DNA from 2 places in the Streptomyces sp. NPDC002623 genome. Region 1 is predicted to be linked to the other one. Evidence: riboswitches for the same ligand, from Rfam matches in the RefSeq annotation. Region 1 holds a riboswitch; the other holds the start of a gene.
What was found. A riboswitch is a leader RNA that binds a small molecule or an ion and turns the genes downstream of it on or off. The one in region 1 is predicted to bind S-adenosylmethionine.
Positions count from the first base shown of each region.

Region 2: it holds a riboswitch for S-adenosylmethionine, as region 1 does, so the genes downstream of both, ACWD4O_RS37550 (putative leader peptide) here and ACWD4O_RS34160 (amino acid ABC transporter permease) in region 1, are expected to answer to the same signal.

Region 1 covers NZ_JBSFWB010000024.1:4,302-8,482, forward strand. The annotation lists gene ACWD4O_RS34150 (ABC transporter substrate-binding protein) at 1-474, opposite strand, end outside; gene ACWD4O_RS34155 (amino acid ABC transporter ATP-binding protein) at 556-1,359, opposite strand; gene ACWD4O_RS34160 (amino acid ABC transporter permease) at 1,356-2,336, opposite strand; SAM riboswitch class IV at 2,733-2,852, opposite strand; gene ACWD4O_RS34165 (glutathione S-transferase C-terminal domain-containing protein) at 2,919-3,818, opposite strand.
Region 2 covers NZ_JBSFWB010000030.1:52,990-57,170, forward strand. The annotation lists gene ACWD4O_RS37535 (SCO6745 family protein) at 1-260, opposite strand, end outside; gene ACWD4O_RS37540 (endonuclease/exonuclease/phosphatase family protein) at 285-1,205, opposite strand; gene ACWD4O_RS37545 (dihydrofolate reductase family protein) at 1,282-1,926, opposite strand; SAM riboswitch class IV at 2,178-2,287, shown strand; gene ACWD4O_RS37550 (putative leader peptide) at 2,321-2,443, shown strand; gene ACWD4O_RS37555 (ABC transporter substrate-binding protein) at 2,677-4,181, shown strand, end outside.

The DNA of each region.
Region 1 (4,181 bases):
CTCCTCGGTGTCGGTGATGTTCGAGAAGCCGACGTCGACCTTGCCGCTGTCGATGCCGACGAAGAGGTTCTCCCAGGTGAAGTTCTTCGTCTCCGGCTCGAGGCCGAGGACCGCGGCCACCAGACGGCCGAGGTCGGGCTCGGCCCCGGTGAGGGTCTTCTGGTCGTCGCCGACGTACGCCAGCGGGGCGAAGCCGGAGGGCAGGGCGCCGATGCCGATGTTCAGCTTGCCGCTCTTCTTGATGGCGTCGGGCAGTTCGGCGCTGATGGACTTGACCTCGGAGACCTTCAGGGCGGTCTCCTTGGCGGCGCCGTTGGACACCCGGCCGACGGTCACACTGCCGGCGGAGCTGTCGGTCGTGGTGGCGGCCTCGCTGTCACCACCGCAGGCGGCGAGCCCGGTGGCGAGGGTGGCGACCGCGGTCGCCGCGGTGATGCCGCGAATCAGGCTGCGTCGGGTGAAGTGGGCAGACATGGCCGTCCTTTGTGACTCAGAGGGTGGTGAGGGTGTGGCGTGAGGGCGTGGCGTGGGGGGAAGTCGTGGGGCGCGTCGGTGTCAGAGCACCTTGCTGAGGAAGTCCCGCGTCCGCTCGTGCTGCGGTCGGTCGAGGACCTCGCCGGGCGGGCCCTGTTCGACGATCTTTCCTTCGTCGATGAAGACGACCCGGTCGGCGACCTCGCGGGCGAATCCGACCTCGTGGGTGACGATGACGAGCGTGGTGCCGCTGGTCGCCAGGTCCTTGATGACGGCGAGGACCTCGCCGACGAGCTCGGGGTCGAGCGCGGAGGTGGGTTCGTCGAAGAGGATGACGCCGGGGCGCAGCGCGAGGGCGCGGGCGATGGCGACGCGCTGTTGCTGGCCGCCGGACAGCTGCCGGGGGTAGGCGCCGGCCTTGTCGGCGAGGCCCACCCGGTCCAGGAGTTCGCGGGCCAGTTCCAGGGCGGCGGGCTTGGCGAGTCGCCCGGTGGCAACGGGGGCGGCGGCGACGTTGTCCAGCACGGTCAGGTGCGGGAAGAGGTTGAAGTTCTGGAAGACGAAGCCGATCCGGCCCCGCTGGGTCAGGATGGCCCGTTCGCTCAGCTCGCGCAGCCGGTCGCCGTGCCGGCGGACGCCGATCAGCTCGCCGTTGACGCTGACGTAGCCGATCTCGGGCTTCTCCAGGTGGTTGATGACCCGCAGCAGGGTGGACTTGCCGGAGCCGGACGGGCCGAGGATCACGGTGACCTCGCCGGGCCGCACGGTCAGACTCACCCCGTCCAGGACGCGGTGGGCGCCGTACCACTTGTGCACGTCGTGCACCTCGACGGCGGCGGGCACGACCGCGGCGATGGCGGCGCTCTGCACGGTCTCGGTGGTCATACGGCGGCCTCCCGGCGGATGCGGGCCCGCAGGTCGGTGAGACCGGTCCGCAGTTTCTGCAACGGCGTCGGCGGCAGGGAACGCGTGGCGCCCCGGGCGTAGTACCGCTCGACGTAGAACTGGACGACGGAGACGAGGCTGGTCAGGATCAGGTACCAGACGGTGACGACCAGCAGCAGCGGCACGATGTCGCCGGGGTACGTGGCCCCCATGGTCTGCGCGGTGCCGAACAGGTCGAGCAGCGACACATAGAAGACCAGCGAGGTGGACTTGACCAGGCCGATCAGCTGGTTGACGTAGTTCGGCGTGATCGACCGCAGGGCCTGCGGGAAGACGATCTTCCAGAACTGGTAGCGCTTGGGCAGGCCGAGCGCGGCGGCCGCCTCGTGCTGGCCCTGGTCGACGGAGAGGATGCCGCCGCGGACCACTTCGGCGGCGTAGGCCGCCTCGTTGAGGCTGAGGCCGACGACGGCGATCACCATGTCGGTGGCCAGCCGGGACTCGTCGAAGCGGAAGAACGCCGGGCCGAAGGGAACCCCCACGCTCAGGGTCTGGTACAGGGCGCTGAAGTTGTAGAGGAAGAGCAGCACCACGATCAGCGGGATGGAGCGCAGCGCCCATACGTACGTCCAGCTGACCGCGCGCAGCACCGGGCTCCTGGAGAGCCGGGCGAGGGCGAGCAGGATGCCGCCGAGGAGGCCCAGCACCGCGCTGTAGGCGGCCACTTCCAGGGTGATCAGCAGTCCGTCGAGGATGACCGGCCGCAGGAACCAGTAGCCGAAGCGGTCCCACTGGTAGAAGGGGTTGGAGATCAGTCCGTGCGTGAACTGCGCCACCAGGACCAGGACCACGGCGGTGGCGATCCAGCGTCCGGGCTTGCGCAGCGGCTGGACGCGCTGGGCGGTGAGCTTCGCCGGCGGGACGTCGACGGCGGGTGCGGCCTCGGCGAGGGTCACGGCACCTGGGGGTTCACTCATGAGGGGCTCCGGCGGAAGTCGGACACCCCGGGTCACGGCAGCCGTGCGTGGCCGGACGCGCTTCGGCGGGGCGGCGGGGGCCGCTCCGGGGGCGCGAACAGGGCATGGCGCACGGATGCGTACAGGAGACCGGGGTGGGGCGGACAACGGCACACCGCTCGGGCGGTGTTCGTCAGGAACGCGGCGGCGGGGCTGCGGTGCGAGGGGTTCGTTCAGCCCCGACAGCGGGCACGGCCCGGTGCGGTACACAGTGCGCTGTTCACACGCAGGAGGTCGACGGCGCGGTTGGCGACGAGGATGTCGAGGTACGGCCGTACGCAGCCCCGGGGGCGGCGGGGCGCCGTCCGAAGAGCTGCGTACATGTCCGTCACCGTCACTGTTCCGGCCCCTGAGGGGCCCTCGCGCTTACCGATACGTCATTACCGAAACGTCGGTCCGGTCGTCACCTGGGGCACCCCACCGCGGAGCGAGGGTTGCCGGTCAGCTAGCCAGGGCTTGTCGCTGACGCTCATGACCGTTCTGGGCCGTAAGTAAGACAGTTGCCCGAACGAATGTCAACGGCGGTCCAGTGGATGGACCGGGTCAGGGCCGGTTGACCTGCGGTCGGACCGCCGAACCGTCCGCTGCATGGGTCTCCCAGTCCAGGATCTGGACAGCGGCGCCGGCGGCCTCCAGGCCCTGGCAACGGGCGTGGTGACGGCGGGCGATGGCGTCCAGGTCGAGGTGGGCGCTGAAGGCCGGGTGGGCGGCCAGCCGGCGGGCGTAGGCCCACAGGGCGGGGTGGTCGGCGATGCGGTGCACGGCGGCCGCGTCCAGGTGGTAGCGGTGCACGGTGTCGAGTTGGACCAGGGCGACCCACAACTCAACGTCGGCTGCGGTGATCTGATCGCTGATCAGATGGGTGTGCACACCGAGGCCGCGCTCCAGCACGCCGAGCGTGTCGAGCAGCGTCTCGAGGGCGGCGGCGCGCTCGGCCTCCCCGGCGTCGACCGCTCCGGCGCGCTGGGCGGCCGCCTCGATGCCCTGTGCGCACATCCGCTCGACGGCCTCGATCTGCGACTCGGCGCCGCACGGGTACAGCGTGGCCCGACCGCCGCCGAACCTGCGGGCGAGGTCGCGGGCGATGTCGGGGCCGTGGCTGCTGACGATGCGCCCGGACCAGTCGTCGCTGAGCACCGGCGCGAGGGCCGGTCCGCGGTACCGGTGCGCGCTGGCGTCGTACAGCGGGCGCAGCGCGCTGTGGCCGCCGTCGGGGCTGTCCGGGACGGCGGGCAGGAAGGTGACCGGACAGGCCTTCTCCAGGCCGAGGAGGCTGTGGGTGACGGCGATGCGCAGACAGTCGGGGTCGGCCGCGGCCAGGTGGAGGCGGTAGCGGCGCGGCACGGCGTAGTGGCCGCTGCGCGCGTCGCGGCCGATCCGGCCCCGGAAGACGGGTGCGGGCCGGGCGGACGGGTGGGCGGCGGCCAGTGGTGTGACGGACATGACTCTCCCCGGGGCGGGGCGCGCAGCGACGGTGCGCGCGGCGGCGGATACGACGTCGAACAGGGAGGTGTGGACCTCGTCCGTGCGCGCCGGGTGCGGCCGTGTCCGGGGGACACCGCCGGTGCGGTTCGGCGCGGGGACGGGCCCGGCTCAGCCCTGGGAGCTGATCGCGCTGCAGACGCGCTGCAGGTCGATGTGACGGCGGGAGGTGAGAAGGGGCGAGGACCACGCCGTGCGGCTCGCTCGGCCGCTGATCGGCTTCCGTCGCCCCATTGGCTCTACCTTCCCTACCTGTTCACTAGGATTCCCGGTTCGAGTGTCGATCCGCCCCGACCGCCCGTCAAGAGGGCGTCCACCTGGTGA
Region 2 (4,181 bases), on a different contig from region 1:
GTGGCGATCGACCACACCGCGGGCACGTGCCGGGCCACGAGGTCGTGCTGGTAGTTGTAGAAAGTCGCCGTCACCGCGCCGGCCCCGACCGCCCCCAGCGCGGCCGCCCGCGCGGCGAAGTTCACGGCCTGGGGATGGGTGATCCCGAGAGCACCCAGCTCCCGTCCCAGTTCGGGCGCGAAGTAGTGCGTCGCGTGCAGGGAGTTGAGGGGGTGGTTACAACGTCGACCGGCGCGCGGCTCGAGGGCAGCAGTAGTCATGCCCAGCAGGTTACCGACCGGTCATTACTCCGCCGCTCGCGGTTCGACGCCCTTGCCCACGCTCTGGGCGAGGTCCAGGTCGGTGTGCAGCAGGTTGTGGTCCGAGTGCTCGGTCGGGTGCACACCGTGCTCGAGCGCGACGACGCCTCGCAGGAAGACGTAGTCGAACTTGCTCTGCCAGTCGGTGGTCGGCTCGCAGGTTCCGGTGGTCGGGGGATGACACTTCGGGTCCGTGTCCGCGGCCAGCTCCCACATCCCGGTGAGCTCGGAAGCGTCCGGCACGGCGTTGAAGTCGCCGAGAACGATCGCGCGGTCGTGCCGGGCGACGGCCGCGGCGAGTACGCCGACCTGGCCCGCTCGGACCGACTCCTGACGCCGTTCGGCGAGGTGCGTGTTGAAGACCCGGACGGAGCGGCCGTCCACACGGGTGGTGACTGCCATGTACCCACGGTCCTCGGATCCGCCGTCGGGGTATTCGACCGTGACCGGGTCCGTCATCGGCGCCGCCGAGAGGAGCGCCTGGCCGTAGCCCCCCGGACTCCACGGCGCTCCCCCACAGCGGCCCCAGTTCTGCAGAACCGTCCCGTACTCGACGTGGTAGACCAGCCCGTAGCGGTCCTTCAGGTAGTCCCGGATCCGCTCGACGTCACGCACGCACGCTTCTTGCAGGCCGATCACCTGGGGCGCGTACGTGGCGATGTCCGCCGCCCGGTCGGCGTTGCTCTCCTCGCAGGGGTTGCAGATGTTCCACGTCATGACCCGGTTCGGCACGACGTCCCGGACGGCGTCGACGGGCGGCGCCCCGGCTCGGGGCGCGCCGCTCGGCGCCCTGGAGCCGACGAGCACCACGCAGGCCACGATCGCGGCGCCCACGAGCAGCCGCATGTCCTTTCCGAGCACCATCGCCTCCCAGGAGTGGATGCACGTGGCATCCGACGTCTCCATGGACGAGGTTATGGGACGGAGTTGTGAACGACGCATGCGGTGTGCGGGCCCCGGACCCGCCCGGCGCGGGGCGGCTTCAGTCGTCCTGCCCGAGTCCGCGATCGGGTGCGCTCATGTCCCCTGTGCGGGGCGTGCCTTCGGAGAGCCCGTAGCGCAGGTACACGGTGCCCTTCGGACTTGCCGCCGGCGGTTCGAGGAGCGTGATGTTCGTGGGCACCGCGCCACCGTCGAACACCTTCTTCCCGACGCCGAGCACGATCGGGTGCACCCAGAGGTCGAGACGGTCGAAGAGCTTCTCGCGCAGGAGGGTCTGTACCAGGTTCAGGCTCCCGACGACCTTGATGTGCTTGTGCCGGTCACGGATCTCGCGCACCGCGCCGGCCAGGTCCGGGCCGAGTTGCGTGGACCCGGCCCATGAGAGGTCGGGCCTGCCGCGGGAGGCCACGTACTTCGGGACGCTGTTGAAGAGCGTGGCGATCTCGTTGTCCTCGCCGCCCTTCTGGTGCGGCCAGTAGGCGGCGAAGATGTCGTACGTCCGCCGGCCGAGCAGGAGGGCGTCCGTGCCTTCGTAAGCGGCGCCGATCTGCGCCCCGGCGACCTCGTCCAGCAGGGGCGCCTGCCAGCCGCCGAACGGGAACCCCGCGGGGTCCTCGTCGGGGCCGCCGGGCGACTGCCCGACGAGGTCGAGGGTCGCGAACAGCTCGATGTCGATGAGGCCCATGGCTACTCCTGATGAGTTGGTCGTCCCGGTCGGTAGGTAGACCTGTGGGCGTCGGCAAACTCATCGGGACGCCGCACCGGCACTCCCGTTCACGATGGATCACAGGCCGCGTCCACGCCGGGTGGCCGCCCGGTGTCCGGCGTCGCCGCAGGTCAGCGGCCTGTCCATGCCGTCCGATGCCGACGTCCGGCATTTGGACGACGATATTGCGATATTGACGGGTCAAGGAAGTGATCCGTACGATCGCGAGTGGCATTGAGTGTCAGCGTCAAGCCCTGGCTTGCTGACCGGCAACCCTCCTCCGCGGTGGGGTGCTCCAGGTGAAAGCCCGGCGGGGTCGACGACCCTGCAAGCGCGCGGCCCCGGCACCGGGGCCTGAGAGGGGAGGACCACCGTGCGGATCGACTGCAGTCTGAGTGCCTCTCTCGCCGCCGCGGCGGCGTTCTCCGGACTCTCGCGCCGGCGCCACATCGATCTCCAGCGCTTCGCCGGCTGTCTGTGTAGCACCTCCCTGTAGCCCCTCCCCAGCGCCTCCCGACGGCTCGTCTCCGCACGCCCGTGTGCAGCGGCTGACCGGACGTCACCTCCGCGGCCGACGTCCGCCGTCGGCGGCTCCGGCGATCCCACGCCTCCCTCCCTTCCTCCCCTTTCCTTCCTCTTTCCCCTCGCAGTCGACTTCCCCTGCGTCGCCCTGCCCGGACGTTCTGAACGGGCACGTGCGCGACGGCTTCGGAGTAGGAGAACCATTCCGTGATAGCGCGTACGGATTCCCGGCCCACCCGGTGGGCGGCCCTCGCGGTGCTCGTGACGAGCGGCGTGCTGCTGAGCGCCTGCTCGGCGGGCGGCGACGGCAGTTCGAGCAGCGGCGGCGGCCAGGCCCGCTCCGGCGGCACGCTGACCTTCGCCGTCGGGTCGGACGCCGGCTGCGTCGACCCCCAGCAGGTGGGCAGCAACGACACGATCTACTCGCTGCGCCAGATCGTGGACTCCCTGACCGACCAGGACCCCAAGACCGGCAAGATCGTGCCCTGGCTCGCGAAGAGCTGGGACATCAGCGCGGACGCCACGACCTTCACCTTCCATCTGAGATCGGGCGTCACCTTCAGCGACGGGTCGGCGCTGACCGCCCAGGTGGTCAAGGACAACTTCGACGCGGTGCCGAAGCTCGGCGCCCTGGGCACGCTGGCACAGGGGTATCTGAGCGGCGTGGACAGCACGACCGTGGTCGATCCGCTCACGGTCCGGGTCACGTTCAAGCAGCCCAACGCGCAGTTCCTCCAGGCGACGGCGACGCATTCGCTGGGCATCGAGTCGTCGGCGAGCGTGCGGAAGAGCCCGCAGGACAAGTGCAGTCAGGGCGTGGTCGGTTCCGGGTCGTTCGTGTTGAAGGACTACGTGCAGAACCAGTCGATCGCCCTGGCCAGGCGCGCCGGGTACGCGTGGGGTTCCGCGCTGTGGACCAAGAAGGGCGAGGCGTACCTGGACAAGCTGGTGTTCAAGGTGGTGCCGGAGGCGGGTGTGCGCACCGGGAGCCTCCAGTCCGGGCAGGTGGACGCGATCAGCGGCGTCGGCAGGTCCAACGAGTCGGCGCTGAAGAGCGGCGGCCAGGTGGACCTTCAGCAACGGGCCAATCCCGGGGTGGTGTTCAACCTGGGGCTGAACAACTCCCGGCCGGCGCTGAAGGACGTCAGGGTACGGCAGGCGATCTCGTACGCCGTCGACCGGCAGCAGGTCGTGGACACCGTGTTCCCGACCGGTACCGAGCCCGCGACCAGCATCCTGGCGCACACCACCCCCGACTACTCCGACCTCGGCGCGGAGCTGACCCTGGACGCGGCGAAGGCCAAGTCCCTGCTGGACTCGGCGGGTTGGAAGACCGGCGGCGACGGCATCCGGGTGAAGGACGGCAAGAAGCTCAGCCTGACCGTCTCGTGGTTCCCCAACGCGGCCACGAATCAGCCCTCGCTGGAGCTGATCCAGCAGCAGCTCAAGGCCGTCGGCATCGGTGTGGTGCTCAAGCAGCTGCCGGTCACCCAGTTCGCGCCGACGCTGCAGTCCGGTGACTTCGATGTGGTGTGGGGCAATGTGACCCGCGCCGACCCGGACATCCTGCGCAGCTCGTTCTCCACCCGTCTGGCCAACTTCTACCAGCTGTCCGCCGGCCCCCTGGACACCGCGCTGAGCGAGCAGGCGGCGACGGCCGACACCGCCGAGCGGAAGCAACTGGTGGTCCAGGCCCAGGAGTTGCTCGTGCG